4 regions of the Kitasatospora sp. NPDC059577 genome follow, and region 2 is predicted to be linked to each of the others. Evidence: riboswitches for the same ligand, from Rfam matches in the RefSeq annotation. Region 2 holds a riboswitch; each other region holds the start of a gene.
What was found. A riboswitch is a leader RNA that binds a small molecule or an ion and turns the genes downstream of it on or off. The one in region 2 is predicted to bind cyclic di-AMP.
Positions count from the first base shown of each region.

Region 1: linked by a shared signal. The riboswitch ahead of ACFV0O_RS33580 (peptidoglycan DD-metalloendopeptidase family protein) and the one ahead of ACFV0O_RS38910 (transglycosylase family protein) in region 2 are both predicted to bind cyclic di-AMP.
Region 3: linked by a shared signal. The riboswitch ahead of ACFV0O_RS16530 (M23 family metallopeptidase) and the one ahead of ACFV0O_RS38910 (transglycosylase family protein) in region 2 are both predicted to bind cyclic di-AMP.
Region 4: linked by a shared signal. The riboswitch ahead of ACFV0O_RS12775 (hypothetical protein) and the one ahead of ACFV0O_RS38910 (transglycosylase family protein) in region 2 are both predicted to bind cyclic di-AMP.

Region 1 is NZ_JBHWBZ010000061.1:24,710-28,890, forward strand. It holds gene purB (adenylosuccinate lyase) at 1-56, shown strand, start outside; gene ACFV0O_RS33575 (MFS transporter) at 97-1,632, opposite strand; cyclic di-AMP (ydaO/yuaA leader) riboswitch at 1,947-2,129, shown strand; gene ACFV0O_RS33580 (peptidoglycan DD-metalloendopeptidase family protein) at 2,132-3,115, shown strand; gene ACFV0O_RS33585 (DUF2470 domain-containing protein) at 3,669-4,181, opposite strand, start outside.
Region 2 is NZ_JBHWBZ010000089.1:7,565-11,745, reverse strand. It holds gene ACFV0O_RS38920 (SDR family NAD(P)-dependent oxidoreductase) at 60-485, opposite strand; gene ACFV0O_RS38915 (cytochrome P450) at 752-2,110, shown strand; cyclic di-AMP (ydaO/yuaA leader) riboswitch at 2,354-2,517, shown strand; gene ACFV0O_RS38910 (transglycosylase family protein) at 2,523-3,326, shown strand; gene eno (phosphopyruvate hydratase) at 3,599-4,181, shown strand, end outside.
Region 3 is NZ_JBHWBZ010000017.1:116,826-121,006, forward strand. It holds gene ACFV0O_RS16515 (TetR/AcrR family transcriptional regulator) at 28-594, opposite strand; gene ACFV0O_RS16520 (alpha/beta fold hydrolase) at 669-1,550, opposite strand; gene ACFV0O_RS16525 (YiaA/YiaB family inner membrane protein) at 1,617-1,907, opposite strand; cyclic di-AMP (ydaO/yuaA leader) riboswitch at 2,104-2,262, shown strand; gene ACFV0O_RS16530 (M23 family metallopeptidase) at 2,275-3,108, shown strand; gene ACFV0O_RS16535 (hypothetical protein) at 3,226-4,101, opposite strand; gene ACFV0O_RS16540 (GNAT family N-acetyltransferase) at 4,144-4,181, shown strand, end outside.
Region 4 is NZ_JBHWBZ010000011.1:129,641-133,821, forward strand. It holds gene ACFV0O_RS12765 (alpha/beta hydrolase) at 32-1,174, shown strand; gene ACFV0O_RS12770 (MoaF N-terminal domain-containing protein) at 1,259-1,588, opposite strand; cyclic di-AMP (ydaO/yuaA leader) riboswitch at 2,077-2,240, shown strand; gene ACFV0O_RS12775 (hypothetical protein) at 2,243-3,553, shown strand; gene ACFV0O_RS12780 (hypothetical protein) at 3,638-4,181, opposite strand, start outside.

The DNA of each region.
Region 1 (4,181 bases), on a different contig from region 2:
CCGTCGCGGCCGCCTACCCCGAGGCCGCCAAGTACGCGCCGGGCGACATCCTCTGAGGTGCCGCATCCGTTGACGCGCCGCTGATGTGACGCAGCGTCAGCTCTCGGGCGAGGGCCCTGCCGCCGGACCGGTGGCAGGGCCCTCGTGCGTGCGGACGTGGCCCGGGTCGAGCGGCGGGGTGGTGCCGCAGTTCCACTCGCAGTCCGGCTCGGCCACCGGGTGGTCCTCGGGGTCGAGCACGTTGCCGCGGACGGTGGCGAAGGCGATCAGCCCGCCGCCGACCAGCAGGCCCGCGCAGATCAGCATCGCGGTGTGGAAGGCGGCGTCGACCTCGGCCGGCACCCGGTAGGCGTCGCCGCTCAGCCCGGCCAGCGCCGGTAGTGCGGCCACCGCGAGCAGACCGGCCGCCCGGGCGGCGGCGTTGTTGACCCCGCTCGCGATGCCCGCGTGCCGGACCTCGACGGCGGCCAGCACGGTGGCCGTCAGCGGTGCGACCAGCAGGGTCATCCCGCAGCCCATCACCGTGACGGCGGGCAGCACGTCCGTCCAGTAGGAGGAGTCGGCGCCGATCCGCAGCATCAGCAGCACGCCGGCGGCGCACAGCAGCGGGCCGACGGTGAGCGGGATCCGCGGGCCGATCCGCTTCCCCAGGCGCCCGGCGCGCGCCGACAGCGCCAGCATCAGCACGGTGATCGGCACCAGCGCGAAGCCGGAGACCAGCGGGGAGAACCCGGCGACGATCTGCAACTGCACCACCAGCAGGAAGAAGACGCCGCTGAACGCCGCGTACACGCAGAGGGTGACCAGGTTCACGGCGGTGAACAGCCGGGAGGAGAACAGGCCGAGCGGCAGCATCGGCACGGGCGTGCGGCGTTCGACGACCACGAAGGCGGCGCCGAGCACCACGCCGAGCACGCCGCTGATCCAGACCGCGGCGGACACGCCCTCGCCGGCGGCGGTCAGGGCGTAGGTGATCGCGCCGAGGGCGAGCGCGGCGAGGACCGCGCCGAGCGCGTCGAAGCGGCCGGAGGCGCTCTCGTCCCGGCTCTCCGGCACGGACCGGGTGGAGACCGCGATCACGGCCGCCGCGAGCGGCAGGTTCAGCAGGAAGATCCAGCGCCAGCCGGGGCCGTCCACCAGCCAGCCGCCGAGGAAGGGGCCGACCGCGGCCGACACCCCGCCGAGGCCGGACCAGAGGCCGACCGCCGTCGAGCGGTCGTCGGGGTGGAAGACCGCCTGGAGCATGGCGAGCGAGCCGGGGGTGAGCAGCGCCCCGCCGATGCCCTGGACGGCGCGGGCGGCGATCAGCACCTGGATGTTCGGTGCGACGGCGCAGGCCGCGGAGGCGACGGCGAACCAGACCACGCCGATCAGGAAGACCCGGCGCCTGCCGTACCGGTCGCCGAGCGCGCCGCCGAGCAGGATCAGGCCCGCCAGGGTGAGCAGATAGGAGTTCAGCGTCCATTGCAGGGACGCCAGGGAGGCGCCGAGGTCGGCGCCGATCCGGGGCAGGGCGACGTTCACCACGGTGCCGTCGAGCATCGCCATGCTGGAGCCGAGCACCGTCGCCAGTAGTACCCAGCGACCCTGCGCGGTGCCCAGGCGCAGGGTGCCGGCCTCGGAGGTGGCCACGGCCCGATCCTCCGCCCCGTGGGGCGTACGTGACAAGGCTCACCGGTGGTGTGTCGGCGGCGGGGGCGCTGTGTGAGCGGTCGGCTGCGCGCTGTGGCCGACTTCGGCGCAGGGTCGCGGATCAGTGGCTCGGGGTGAATGGATGGTGTACGCACCGTGCTGGGGATCATTCGGAGGGTCACCGCACCCAGGAGGGATCGTTGCGGCTTCAAGAGATCGACATTGCTTCACCCGAACGGATGGGTTTTAGTTCAGCGACCGCCCGGCCAGTCCGGACGGATCCGCCGGGTGGAACGCCGAGTCCTGCCGCTGCCCGGTGGTTCGATCTGAACTCTGTACGGCAGGAGCGGGGGACCCACAGGTAAGTCGCCGGACCGGAGTTCGCGCTTTTCGGAGCGCGGGCGTCCAGGGCCGGCTCGGGGTGAAGCCGCACATGCGGCCGGGCAACTCCAGCCCGAACCCGACAGCTCACCTCGCAGGCGTCGGAGAGGAAACTTCCATGCCTGCTCAGGCTCGTCGTATCGTCCTGCCCCGCGCCGCCCGCATCGGCATCGCCACTGCCGTCACCGGTGTCTCCTTCGCCCTCCCGCTCGTCACCGCGATGAGCGCCCAGGCCCACACCGCCCCCGCTGCCCCGGCCGCGCCCGCCGCCGTGGCGCCTGTCGCCGCCGCCAAGCCGGCCGAGAAGGCCGCTCCGGCTGCTCCGGCCGCCGCGGCCGCCACGTCCGAGAGCTACCGCGTCGTCAGTGGTGACACCCTGTCCAAGATTGCCGACGTCAAGAACGTCGAGGGTGGCTGGCACGCGCTGTACGAGCAGAACCGCTCGGTCGTCGGCGCCAACCCGAACCTGATCTTCCCGGGTCAGCAGCTCACCCTCGCCGGCCACGCCGCCGCGCCGTCCGCGGACGCCGCCCCGGCCAAGCCGGCCGCCCCGGTGGCCCCGGTTGCCCCCGTGAAGCCGCAGACCCAGGTCAAGGTCACGACCGAGGCCGCCAAGCCCGCCGCCCCGGTGCAGACCCAGGTTCAGACCGCCGCTCCGGCCAAGGCCGTGACCGCCGCTCCGGTCGCCGCCACCTCCGGCTTCGTCGCGCCGCTGGCCAACCCGGTGCTGGGCGAGGCCTACGGTGTGGCCGGCTCGATGTGGGCCTCCGGCCACCACACCGGCCAGGACTTCGTCGCCTCCACCGGTACCCCGCTGCGCGCCGTCGCCAACGGCGTCGTGGTCAAGGCCGGCAACGGCGGCGCCTACGGCAACGAGGTCGAGATCAAGCTCGCCGACGGCCACTACGCCCAGTACGCGCACCTCTCGGTGATCGGCGTGAAGATCGGTCAGACCGTCACCGTCGGCCAGCAGATCGGCCTCTCCGGCGCCACCGGCAACGTGACCGGCCCGCACCTGCACTTCGAGATCCGCACCGGCTCGGAGTACGGCTCGGACATCAACCCGGTCACCTACCTGCGCGCGCACGGCGTCGCGCTCTGACCCTCCGGGGATCAGGTCCAGGGTTTCAGGAACCACCACTGCCGCGGAGCGAATCGGTCCTCCGGGATGGTCATGTCGGGTGACCGCTCGACCGGATGATCGCCGTGCAGTGGACATGGGCGCGGGACACGCCCAGGCCGGCCCGGCTCGCGGGATTCACCTCCCTCGCGAGCCGGGCCGGCCGCTGCCGTTTCCGGGCGGGACGTTTCCGGGGCGCGACGTTCCGGGTGCGTGACCTTCCGGGAGGCGGGGCGGCAGGGGCGCGGGGCGGTTCGATGCGGGGCGGGCCGGTGTCGGGGCTGGCGGCGTCGGCGGTTCGTGCGCGGGCGGTGGGTCAGCCGGGGATCGCGGGTGGGCGACGGGTCTGCCGAACGCGCCGGAACGGGTAGGGAGTTCGGGGGTCCGGCGGCCGGGCTCGGGCGGTTCCGCGTCGTCGGGCGAGGGTCGTCGGGCGAGGGTCGTCGGACGAGGGCGGTTCCGCGTCGTCGGGCGAGGGTCGTCGGGTGAGGGGGAGCGGGCCGGCTTCGTCGGGCGAGCGGTGACGGGGTGTCGGTCAGCCGCGGTGGGCCGGCAGGCCGTACTGGGCGGCGGCCAGCAGGTCGTGCATCCGGTGGCCGAAGTCCTCGGTGTCGCAGGCCGGTTCGGGGAAGACCAGGCGGACGTCGCGGTGGCCGTCGGGGTGGTCCAGGCGCAGCACCAGGCCGTGGCGGTCCAGGGCGAGCGGGCGGACGTCCGGGTTCCGGGCGAGCAGCACGGGGTCGAGGAGGCGGGTGAGGACCTCGATCGCGTCGGCGTGGTCGTCCGCGAAGTGGGTGAGCATCGCGGCCTCGTGGCGGGCCATCGGGTCGGGGCCGGCGAGGGAGAGGTCGGCGGCGGTGACCGCTCCGGTGCCGTACGGGGTGGCGAGGACGGCGTGGGCGACGTCCACGCGCAGGTGGACGCTGAGGCCGTCGTCGGCGAGGTGCGCCAGTCGCAGCCGGCCGGCCAGGGTGAGCCGGCCGCGGACGCGGTCCCGGACGGCGACGGGGGAGACGTCGGTGACGTCGAGGACGACGGGGAGGCCGTC
Region 2 (4,181 bases):
CGGAGGCCGGGCGGGCGGGGCCGGGCGGAGGCCGGGGGCCCGGGCTGGGCCCCGGGTGCTCAGGCCGCCCGGGCGGCGGTCTCGACCGGGTGCCGCTGCGGCGGGACGAGTTCCCCGATGGCCTCGCCGACGAGGACGACGAGTTCGGCGAGCCGTTCCAGGTCGAGGTGGTCGGGCAGGTCGGCGAGGGAGACGATGCGCTCGCCGTCCGGGCCCGCGACGGCGAAGAGGTCGATCGGTCCGAGGTGCTTCTCGGCGGTGTCGACGAGGGCGGCGACGTCGCTGGGGCGGCGGATGTCGCCGGACACGCCGACGACGGGGCAGCCCGTCCGGTCGAGTTCGGCGGCGAGGTCCTCGGCGATGCCGACGTGCTGGTCGGCGATCAGCATTCCGGCGGCGCCGGCCGCGGCGAACCGGCGGGCGAGGTCGGCGCCCGACCCGCCGTCGAGTACCGCGATGACGACGACTGACCCGCTGACCCGCATGGCCTGCTCCTCCCTGTGGGCGACACCGCACCGGCGCCCACGCGTACTGCGGAGGATCGTAGGCAGTTCCTGACCCTCCGCAACAGGGATTACCCCTCAGGTGACCAGGCTCACGCCCGCCGTCCGGCCAAGAGCTTTCCAAGAGCTGTCCACGGACCGTCCACGGGTCGTCCACGGAGCGTTGGCGCGCCCGTCGCACGCCGTTGTCGGGGGAGTCGCGCGCCGTCGGCGGAAGGTGGCGCGCACCCACCGGATACGGTCGTCCCATGCCAGCTCAGCCCGACTCCGCCCGGTCCGCCGCAGTGCCGTCCGACGACCCCGCCCGGCCCGCGGGAGCGCGGCCCGACGCCGCCGCTCCGCAGCTGTTCACCTGGGAGTTCGCCGCCGACCCGTACCCCGCCTACGCGTGGCTGCGCGAGCACGCCCCGGTGCACCGCACGACGCTGCCGAGCGGTGTCGAGGCCTGGCTGGTGACGAGGTACGCGGACGCCCGGCAGGCGCTCGCGGACGGCCGGTTGTCGAAGAACCCGGCGCACCACAGCGAGCAGGCGCACCGCACCGGCCGGGTGGGCATCCCGGGGGAGCGGCAGGCGGACCTGATGACGCACCTGCTGAACATCGACCCGCCGGACCACACCCGGCTGCGCCGACTGGTGTCGAAGGCGTTCACCCCGCGCCGGGTGGCCGAGTTCGAGCCGCGGGTGCAGCAGCTCACCGACCGGCTGATCGACGGCTTCGCGCAGCGCGGTTCGGCGGACCTGATCCACGAGTTCGCCTTCCCGCTCCCCATCTACGCGATCTGCGACATGCTGGGCGTGCCGGCCGAGGACCAGGACGACTTCCGCGACTGGGCGGGGATGATGATCCGGCACGGGGGTGGTCAACGCGGCGGCGTGGGCCGGGCGGTGAAGCGGATGCGGGCGTACCTGCTGGAGCTGATCCACCGCAAGCGGGCGGACCTCGGTGACGACCTGATCTCGGGTCTGATCCGGGCGAGCGACCACGGTGAGCACCTGACCGAGAACGAGGCCGCGGCGATGGCCTTCATCCTCCTCTTCGCGGGCTTCGAGACGACCGTGAACCTCATCGGCAACGGGACGTACGCGCTGCTGCGCAACCCGGAGCAGCGCCGGTCGCTGCAGGAGTCGGTGGCGCGCGGGGAGAGCGCGCTGCTGGAGACGGGGATCGAGGAACTCCTGCGCTACGACGGGCCGGTGGAGCTGGCGACCTGGCGGTTCGCGACGCGGCCGCTGACCATCGGCGGGGTGGACATCCCGGTGGGTGATCCGGTGCTGGTGGTGCTGGCCGCCGCGGACCGCGATCCGGCCCGGTTCTCGGACGAGAACACCCTGGACCTGGCCCGGAAGGACAATCCCCACCTGGGGTTCGGGCACGGCATCCACTACTGCATCGGCGCTCCGCTGGCCCGTCTGGAGGGGCGTGCCGCGCTGGCGACGCTGCTTTCCCGGCTGCCGGATCTGCAACTCGCGGAAAGTCCGGAGAATCTGCGGTGGCGCGGTGGCCTGATCATGCGTGGTCTGCGGGAACTCCCGGTCGAATTCAGTCCGGAGAGCCGCTCCCCGCACACGCCTCCGCACTCCCCTTACGCGCCTCCGACAAACTGACACAAGGTGACGAAACGGCGGGCGATGCACTGACGGGGCGTCGCCCGACGTCCTTCCGGCGGGGTGTGAACGGCCATCAAACCAGACATGGCGGCGCCGTTGGTAGGCGATCGGACACGTGCCGTAATTTCTGTGTGATATCGGTGATATGAGCTTGTGATCGGTCTGAGGATCTGTCTAGTCTCCCTGGAGTTCGCAGCTGCGGACCTCGTGCGCGGAACGCCGAATCCTGCCCGCCGCGCCACGGGAAACCGACCAGACCCTGGGCAGGGGCGGGGGAACCAGGTTTGTTGCCGTCCCCACGGCTTGGGGTGAAGCCGCCCGCGCGGAATCGTCCGCGCACGGCGGCCGGGCCACCTCCCGGTCCGAACCCGACAGCTCACCTCGCAGGCGTGCGGAGAGGGACCTCCTCATGCTGTTCGTTGGATCCGGCCGCCACCGTCGTCGCACTCAGACCGAGAAGGCCATCGCCGTCGCCGGTGTGGCCGGCGTCGGACTCGCGATGCCGCTCCTCACCGCCACCGGCGCCTCCGCCGCCCCCGCCTCCACCTGGGACTCCGTCGCCCAGTGCGAGAGCGGCGGCAACTGGAGCATCAACACCGGCAACGGCTTCTACGGCGGCCTGCAGTTCACCTCCAGCACGTGGAAGGCGTACGGCGGCACCGCCTACGCGCCGCAGGCCAACCAGGCCAGCAAGGGGCAGCAGATCTCGGTCGCCGAGAAGGTGCTCGCCGCGCAGGGCCCGGGCGCCTGGCCGGTCTGCTCCGTCAAGGCCGGTCTGAGCAAGGGCGGCGCCCCGGCGTCCGTCGACACCTCCTCGGACGCCAAGCCGCAGTCCGCCCCGCAGCAGCAGACGCCCAAGCGCCAGGCCCAGAAGCCGGTCGAGAAGCCGGTGCAGACGCCCGCGCAGAAGCCGGTCGAGAAGCCCGCGCAGAAGCAGGCCCCGAAGCACGCCGCGCCCGACCGGGCCGAGAAGCCCGTCGACCAGTCGGCGCAGCAGTACGCCCCCAAGCACGCGGCCCCGCGCGCCGCCCAGCCGGCCCCGGCCGCGCAGACCGGCCACGACTACACCGTCCGCTCCGGTGACACCCTGTCGTCGATCGCCACCGCCCAGGGCGTGTCCGGTGGCTGGCACGCGCTCTACGACGGCAACCGCGGCACGGTCGGCGGCGACCCGGACCTGATCATGCCCGGCCAGGTCCTGCACCTCGGCTGAGCCCGTCCGCACCGGCACCGGCCCGGTATCGGGGTACGAAGAGGGGGTCGGCGCCGCCGGCCCCCTTCGTCCGCATTCGCCCGGTCCGGTGGGACAAGCTGGGACAAGCAGGTGAACTACCGGTGGGTAGTGGGGCCACACGCTGAGACGGGACCGAGGCCGACGTGGTCCCGGGAGCCCGGGCGGTTAGGCTCTGGTCCGTAACGACTCCGCAATCGTCCCGCTGACAGCGCCACCGTCAGCCGGACCCTGCTTCCGCAAGGAGATGCCTCGTGCCGTCCATCGATGTCGTCGTAGCCCGTGAGATCCTCGACTCCCGCGGCAACCCCACGGTCGAGGTCGAGGTCGGCCTCGACGACGGCAGCACGGGTCGTGCCGCTGTCCCCTCGGGTGCCTCCACCGGCGCCTTCGAGGCGCTGGAGCTGCGCGACGGTGACAAGAACCGCTACTTCGGCAAGGGCGTGGAGAAGGCCGTCCTGGCCGTCATCGAGCAGATCGGCCCGGAGCTGGTCGGCTACGACGCCACCGAGCAGCGCCTGATCGACCAGGCCATGCTGGACCTGGACGCCACCCCGGACAAGTCCTCGCTCGGCGCGAACGCCATCCTGGGCGTCTCGCTGGCCGTGGCGCACGCCGCCTCCGAGGCCAGCGACCTGCCGCTGTTCCGCTACCTGGGCGGCCCGAACGCGCACGTCCTGCCGGTTCCGATGATGAACATCCTCAACGGCGGCTCGCACGCGGACTCCAACGTCGACATCCAGGAGTTCATGATCGCCCCGATCGGCGCGGAGTCCTTCTCCGAGGCCGTCCGCTGGGGCGTCGAGGTCTACCACACCCTCAAGGGCGTGCTGAAGG
Region 3 (4,181 bases), on a different contig from region 2:
CGACTGCCGCCCCGACTGCCCGGCCTGCTACGCGGGCCAGCTGCGGAGGCCGGTGGTGAGGGTGGTGATGAGGCGCTCCTGGGTGGTGGCGAGGTCCTCGGAGAGCCGGAAGGCACCGGCGGTGGTGAGGGAGGCGAAGCCGTGGGCGAGGGAGCGGACGGTGCGGGCGGCGTGGATCGCCTCGGAGCCGTCGAGGCCGTACTCCCGCAGGACGGCGATGATCACGCCGACGAGCCGGGTGGCGGCCCGGGCCAGGTCGTCGTCGGGCTGCGGGGCCTGGGGGAGGGCGTTGTAGCGGTGCGGGCGCTCGGTGGCGTAGGCGTGGTAGGCGCGCAGGACGGCGGCCACGGCGTCGTCGCCGCTGCGGCCGACCGCGGCGTCCGCGAGGCGGTCGGCGAGTTCCTCGGTGACCCGGACGGCGATCATCCGCCGCAGTTCGGCGAGGCCGCCGCTGACGTGCTTGTACAGGGAGGGGGTGGCGACCCCGGCGCGGGCGGCGACCGCGGCCAGGGTCAGTGCTTCGGTGCCCTGTTCGTCGATGAGGGCGAGGGCGTGGTCGACGACCTGGTCGGGGGTCAGTCCTACGCGGGGCATGGCTTCGGGTTCTCCGTACGGGAGTCGGGCGGGGAATCTGTCGGGCGCCGGCGGGGAACGTCGGGCGCCGGCGGTCAGGCGAGTTCGGCGAGGAAGGGCAGCAGGGCGTCCGCGGTGGCCTGCGGGGCGTCGGCCATCGGGTAGTGCCCGGATCCCTCGATCATCGCCTTCCGCGCGCCGAGTGCCGCGACCTGCCGGTCGGCGACGAGTTCGGGCTTCGGGAAGTCGGGGTCCTTGCTGCCCATGACCACGAGTGCCGGGCACCGCACTGCGGCGGTCCAGCCGGCCGGCGCGGAGTCCCCGCTGACGTAGCCGCGGGTGGCGGTCTTGCGGCCGGGGGTGCGCAGGGCGGCGACCAGCCCGTTCACGTACGCGTCGAAGTCGGCGGGCTTGGCGCCGGGGAAGGCCATCCGGCGCAGGTAGAAGCCCCAGGAGGCGGGCCAGTGGACGATTGCCGCGCCCATCAGGCGCAGGGCGCCGCGCATGAGGGCGCCCGGCTGCGGGTTCTCGACGAAGGCGTCGATCAGGACGATTCCGGCGACCCGCTCCGGCGCGTCCCCGGCGGCCTTGACGACGGTGGCGCCGGTGTAGGAGTTCCCGGCGAGGACGGCGCGTTCGATGCCGAGGTGGTCGAGGAGGGCGAGGACGTCGTCGGCGATGGCGGCCGGGCCGTAGTCGTCCCAGGCGATGGAGGATTCGCCGAAGCCGCGCAGGTCCACGGTGACGACCCGGTGGCCGGCGGCGACGAGCAGGGGGCGGAGGTGCCGGTACGCGGCCCGGCTGTCGAGCATGCCGGGGAGCAGGACGACGGGGGTGCCGTCGCCCTGCCGGGTGTCGTCGAAGGCGATGCGCCCGCCAGGCAGGGCCAGGTACTGGGTGTCGGGGGTGTCGGTGGCGTTCATGGTGGGCCTCCTCGGTCCGCCGTCGCGGGCATCGGCGGTGCTGCCGATAGCCATAAAGCTAAGGCTAATAGCCTTAGCTGTCAAGCGTCCGGGCGCGGGAGGAGGTCGGGCGCTCCCGCCTCAGGCCCCCTCGACCCTGAACGGGTCGTGCTCGCTGAGCAACTTGTCCAGCCGGGCCTGGTCGACCCGGCTGACGATCTCGTTCGACTCGTGCCGGTCCCGGACCACCTTCGCCAGGGTGAACGCGGAGGTGGCGGTGTAGAGGAGGCCGATCCCGAGGAAGGCCCGCGTCCACCCGCCGACCGGCAGGTAGGCGATCCCGACCGCGACGGCGGTGCCCGACAGGGCGAAGGAGAGGATGGCCTGGACGTAGTACGCGGCCGTGGTGCGGTTCTGCATCGGTGCGCTCATGGCGCCAGGATGCGGCCGCCCGGTGTGACCGCACATGAGTAGGGGTACTCAGATGGGGTGCTCGCATGAGGGGTCGTTCGTTGACGTCCGATCATCCGCTCCGCGGTCGTCCCGGACGGATGGCTTGGAATCGGAGCGCCCTAGGATTAACGTTTGATAACGCAGCGCGGTCGTCAACGCCGTACCCAGACGGCACCGTGCGCCGTCGCCTAATCCCGTCGGCCGGCCTCCGGGCAGGTCAGGGAGCCGGGGAACCACGTTCCTTGGGGTGAATCGGCGGGGCCCCGGCCCGGCCGTAGGAGACCTTCCTGCTCCGAACCCGTCAGCTAACCCGGTAGGCGCGAAGGAAGGAAAGGAGCGCGCCTCCGTGGCGTCGACGCACACCCCGGCACACCCGGCCGGCCCCGCAGCCGGTACCCAGCTCCTCGACCACCCCGGCGCGGACGCGCCCGAGGCCTTCGGCCCCGAGGTCGAGACCAACCGGCACCGGATGCCGCGTCAGACCCGCGGCGCCTCCCCGCTGCTCGGCGTCACCGCGGTCGCCGCCACCCTGGGCGCCACCGGCTTCGCCTCGGCCACCCCGGCCGCCGCCCCCGCCGTCGAGGCCCCGGACGAGACCCCGGTCGCCCTCTCCGCCGACCCCGGCCTCGCGCTCGCCGCCCGCATCCAGCAGCAGGCCGACAGCCAGCGCACCGCCGCGGAGGAGGGCGCCCGCGTGCAGGCCGCGCAGGAGGCCGAGGCCAAGGCCGCCGCCAAGGAAGCCGAGGCCAAGGCCGCCGCCAAGGAGGCCGAGGCCAAGCGCGCCGCCGCCCTCACCCTGCCGGTGAAGGACTACCGGCTCTCCGCCCACTACGGCCAGAGCGCCCGCTACTGGGCCAACGTGCACACCGGCCTGGACTTCGCCGCCGACACCGGCACCGCGGTGTACGCGCTCGGCCAGGGCACCATCACCTCGGCCGGCTGGTCCGGCTCCTACGGCTACCGGATCGTCGAGACGCTGCCCGACGGCACCGAGATCTGGTACTGCCACCTCTCCTCGATCATCAAGGGCGCCGGCCAGGTCACCTCGGGCCAGCAGATCGGCAAGGTCGGTGCCACCGGCAACGTCACCGGCCCGCACCTGCACCTGGAGGTCCGCCCCGGCGGCGGCGCCCCGGTCGACCCCGAGCCCTGGCTCCAGCAGCGCGGCCTCACCCCGTAGCGGACCCTCCGCCGGGGCCCCGGAAGCGCGCGGAGCCCCCGGAGCACCCCGGGCAGCCCCCGAAGCAGCGCGGAGCCCCCGGTCGTACGCGACGACCGGGGGCTCCGTCACGACGTCTCACTCCTCCGCGGGCAGCTGCGCCAGGTACGCGTCGATCTCCTCCGGGCCCGGCTCCGGCGCCAGCTCCGGGAACTCCTCCACCAGCAGCCGCGGCAGCCCCGGCACCGTCCACACCCCGAACAGGTCGAGCGCCGCGTCGACCGCCGCTTCCTCGAACTGCCCGAAGTCACCGGTCAGTTCGTCCGGCATCGGTCGGCCGAGCGCGTTCAGCTCGGCCAGGTTGCGGTAGCTGCGCCGCATCAGGCCCTGCTCCAGCAGTCGCCGCGCGCCGTCCGTGGCCATGCCGACCGACAGCACCCGGCCCGGTCCCCAGCCCTGCTCGTCCGGCTCGTCCAGCCAGCCGGCCGGCGCCAGCGCCTCGTACGCGGCCAGCCGTTCCTCCTCGGCGAGCTCCCCGAAACCGGCCAGCCAGTCCCGCACCGCCGCCCCGTCCGCGACGTCGACCCCGTACGCGTGCAGCAGCAGTGTGTACAGCCGGGGCCAGGTCACCAGGTCGGCGCGGCGCAGCAGCCCGGCCGCGACCTCGCCCTGCCACTCGGCCTCCGCGTGCAGCCGCTCCTGGCGCTTGGCGTTGAGCCGCCGGGCCGCCCGCTGGTGGTCGATCAGCAGCCGGACGGCGTCGCCGTACGCGAGCGGGTCCTCCTCGGGCAGGGGTTGGACGTACAGGTGGAGCCGCTCGTACAGCAGGTGCTCCACCGCGTCGGAGGTCAGTTCGGGCCAGCCGTCGTGCATCCTGCTCCCGCCCAGCTCCAGCAGCGCCAGCACCGCGCGCAGCGGCCCCTCGGCCACCGGCGTGCGGCCCTGATCGGCCGCCCAGGCGAGCAGGTCGGCGGCCCTGGTGCGCGGGGCGAGCCGCAGGTCTTCGTCGTTCATAGTCCGAACGGTAGTCGCCGGGGGCCGGTAGGGTCGGCAGCCATGGTCCCCGTACGACTCGTCGGCCCCCGGCTGGCCAT
Region 4 (4,181 bases), on a different contig from region 2:
CTGGAGTTCGAGGCGTGGGAGCAAGTAGGACATGGGTCTGACGAGCCACAAGGTGCTGGCGCTGACCGTATTGATCGCCGTAGTGGTGATGGGGGGAACGGTCTGGCTTTGGCCGAGACTGGCGGGGAAGACCTGGCAGGCGGTGTTGGGCCGGATCGGTGCGCTGCTCGCCTCCCAGCTCGCCGTCCTCGCGGCGCTCGGGCTGGTGGCGAACAGCTACTTCGCCTTCTACAGCAGTTGGGACGACCTGCTGGGCACCGGGGACACCGGCCCGGTGGTGATCCACAACAAGGCGGACGCCTCCGGGCGGCTCCTGGTGGAGACGATCGGCCACGCCTCGGTCAAGGGCGGCGGCGCGATGGGCCGCGAGCCCGGCCAGTCGGGCGAGATCCGCAAGGTCCGGATCGACGGCGCGGTCAGCCGGCTCTCCACCGAGGGCTACGTCTACCTGCCCCCGCAGTACTTCCAGCCGGAGTACGCGCAGAAGCAGTTCCCCGCCGTGATCGTCAGCACCGGCTTCCCCGGGATCGCCGAGAACCTGATCACCCGGTTCAACTACCCGGGTGCGGCGCTCAAGCTGCTGCAGGAGGGCCGGATGCAGCCGACCGTCATGGTCCTGGTGCGCCCCTCGCCCGCTCTGCCGCAGGACACCGAGTGCGAGGACGTCCCGAACGGACCGCAGTCCGACACGTACTTCACCAAGGACGTGCCCTCGGCGATCCAGGCCAGCTTCCGGGTCTCCTCCGACCCGCAGGCCTGGGCCTTCATGGGCAACTCGACCGGCGGCTACTGCGCGCTCAAGCTGGCCATGCGCCACCCGGACGTCTTCCCGACGGCCGTCGCACTCTCCGCCTACTACGACGCCGCCGACGACCCGACCACCGGTGACCTGTTCGGCGGCAGCAAGCAGCGCCGCGACGAGGCCAACCTGATGTGGCGGCTGAAGAACCTGCCGCAGCCGAACGTGTCCGTGCTGCTGGCCGGCACCAAGCGGGGCGACGGCGACTACCGGCGGGAGACCGAGGCCTTCGTCGAGTCGGTGCGGAGCCCGATGAAGGTCTCCTACAGCATGCTCGAGAACGGCGGCCACAACTTCGAGACCTGGAGCGCGCTGCTGCCGTCCTCGCTGGAGTGGCTGTCCCAGCACCTCAGGGTGCCGAACCCGACCGCCTGACGGCCGGACTACCGAACGGCCGAACCACCGAACCCCCGGAGCCACGGCCCCGGGGGTTCTGTCGTCGCGCGGTCGTCGCGCGGCTCAGGCCACCCGCTCCAGCGTCCCGGTGTGCAACTGCCCGACCCGGCCGCCCTCGCCCTCGAAGGTCCAGAAGGCCCGCACCGTCAGCTTGTTGAGGTCCATCACGTGGCTGACGGTGATCCCGCTCTGCTCCGTCCAGCTGACGAAGTAGATCTCCGGTGCGACCTCGGCGACGTGCAGCCGCACGTCCTCCCACTGGCCCGCGGACTCGCCGAGACCCTCCCAGCGCAGCCGCGTGCCGTCGGCCGAGTAGGTGTTGCGGAAGGCCGCGCCGGTGTCGGCCCGGAAGACGTAGGTACGGCCGGCGAAGGCGGGCGGGGACGCGGTCATGGTGGGGCGGCTCCTCGTTTCGTGGTGGAGGCGGTCTTGTGCACGGCGGAACATCTCGGAACTCCAATTTATCCGACCGGGTGCACTCGGTCAGATCTTTGCCGCGGTCGGGATCACCGACGCGCCGCCGGCCGGGGCCCGGGGTCCGGGGTCCGGGGGCCGGGGCTCGGAGCTCACCCGGGCGCCGGGCGCCACACCCGAGTCGGCGCCCAGCTCGCCCGACCGGCCCGTCCGAGCCGCCCTGTCCGAGCCGCCCCGCCCCCGGCGTCGGGCCGGGCGCCCCGCAGGTCATCTGCGGATCATCCCGCCGGGCAGGAATATTGATCAACTCGGCCGCCACGCAGCGTCGTTGATCGACACCGCTGTGACCTGCGCGACAACCGGCCCGGGGGAGTTGTCCGTTCACGTACGGCCTGCCTAGCCTGCAACGGTCGTCCGCCGTCGCGGACCCCGCCGCCGGGACGCCGAGTCCCGTCCACCCGCCGGCGGGTCACCGAGCACCACAGCGGACGGGAGCGGGGGAACCAAGGTCGGCGCCCGGCCCGTGCGCTCGCGCACACAGGTCGAGGCTAGGGGTGAAGCCGCGCCACAGGCGGCCGGGCAACTGCAGCCCGAACCCGACAGCTCACCTCGCAGGCGTCGCAGAGGTCGCCCATGCCCCAGCCTGCCGCCCGGCGCAGCGCGCCGCGCCACGCCCGTCCCTCCCGCCGCGGTCGCAACGCCGCCTTCGCCGCCACCGGGGCGCTCGCGATCAGCGGCGCCGGCCTGCTCGGACTGCCGTCCGTCGCCGGTGCCCAGGCCGCCACCGCGCCGACCGTCACCCAGGACCGCCTCGCCCCCGCCGCCATGGTCGCGGGCAAGGCCTCCACCGCCTCGCTGAGCCTGCACTCCTCGGCCTGCTTCACCGCGAAGACGGTGGGGGTGGGCGTGCGCGACGCGGGCGGCACCAACCTGGACTTCCCCGGCAACGCCTCCAACGTGCAGATCTGCCCGAGCGGCGTGAACTTCACCAGCGGCGCCCGCACCCTGCCCGCCGGCACGTACAGCCAGTTCGGCTTCTGGCAGGACGTGGCCGGTGCCTGGCACAACCTGCCCGCGCAGCAGCTGGTGGTCTCGGCCACCGGCACCACCGCGCCGACCCCGGCGCCGACGGCCACCCCGAAGCCGACGGCCGCCCCTTCCCCGAGCGCCACCCCCACTCCGAGCGCCACCGCCACCCCGACCGCCCCGGCACCGTCCACCTCGGCCCCGTCGTCCCCGGCCCCGTCGTCCCCGGTCGCCGGCAAGTCGCTGACCTGGTCCGACGAGTTCAACGGCTCGATCTCCTGGGGCCAGCGCTGGGTCGGCGACAAGAGCACCGCCTACAAGTACGGGAACCACAACCCGGACGACAACAAGCTGGACTGGCTGAACAAGAACAACGTCAGCGTCGCCAACGGGGTCGCCACCTTCACCGCCACCCCCGGCGGCCCGGCCCTGGAGAACGGCAAGCAGTCCTGGAACACCGGCTTCCTGACCACCGAGGGCTCCAGCGAGGGCTTCCAGGTCAAGACCGGCGACTACGCCGAGACCCGGGTCAAGCTGCCCGCCGGCACCGGCGCCTGGCCGGCCCTGTGGACCTGGAAGAACGGCAACGGGGAGGTCGACTCCTTCGAGTACCACCCCGACAACCCGAACCTGCTGGAGCTGACCAACCACGTCAACCCCGGCAACGGCACGTACTACACCGACGCGAGCGCGATCGCGAAGGACCAGTGGGTCACCATCGGTACCTACTACGGCGCCAACTCGGTGGACTGGTACGTCAACGGCGTCAAGGTCTTCTCGGACGGCAAGGGCGTCGGCGCCAACTGGTCGGCGTACCTGATCCTCAACCTCTCCCTGAGCGCGGGGCAGTACCACCCCGCGCCGCAGGGCACCGCCCCGATCACCATGGCGGCGGACTACGTCCGCGTCTACCGCTGACGGGTAACCCGTAGGACCGTCCCACCGGGCGCCGGAGGCCGGCAGCCGCTCGCCGGCGCCCGGTGCCCGGTGGGACACCGCGGCTCAGGCGTCGCCGGACGTCTCGACGACCTTGATCTCGTACGGCTGCCGGTGGTTCTTCCCGAACGGGTCGTCCGCGCTGCGCACCGCGACCGACCCGCCCTCCAGGAGCCCGAGCGGCACAGCGGGGGAGAGCCGGACCGGGACGAGGGCCGTCGCGCTGCGCCCCTCCTTCAGGCCGGGACCGAACACGCAGCTGACCTGCCGGCCGAGCGCCACGACCTGGCAGTCCTCGGGGAAGTACGGGCCCTCCGCGGTCACCCCTTCCGGAAGGGTGACGGTGACCGTGAACGGGGACGCGGTGGTGTCCGGGCCGTAGTCGGCGACGAAGGCGTGGATCGTCGTCGTGCCGCCGGGCACCGCCGGATCCGGGTCGAGCCGGACCACCTCCAGGTGGGAGTGGGACGGCGCGGCGACCACGGCCGGCAGGGTGGACGCCTCGGGCGCGCCCGGCGCCGGGACCAGGGCCGGCAGGGTGGACGCCCCGGACGTGCCCGGCGCCGCGACGTCGACTGCGGGCCGCGGCTCCGGCCGCTGCTGCAGCGCC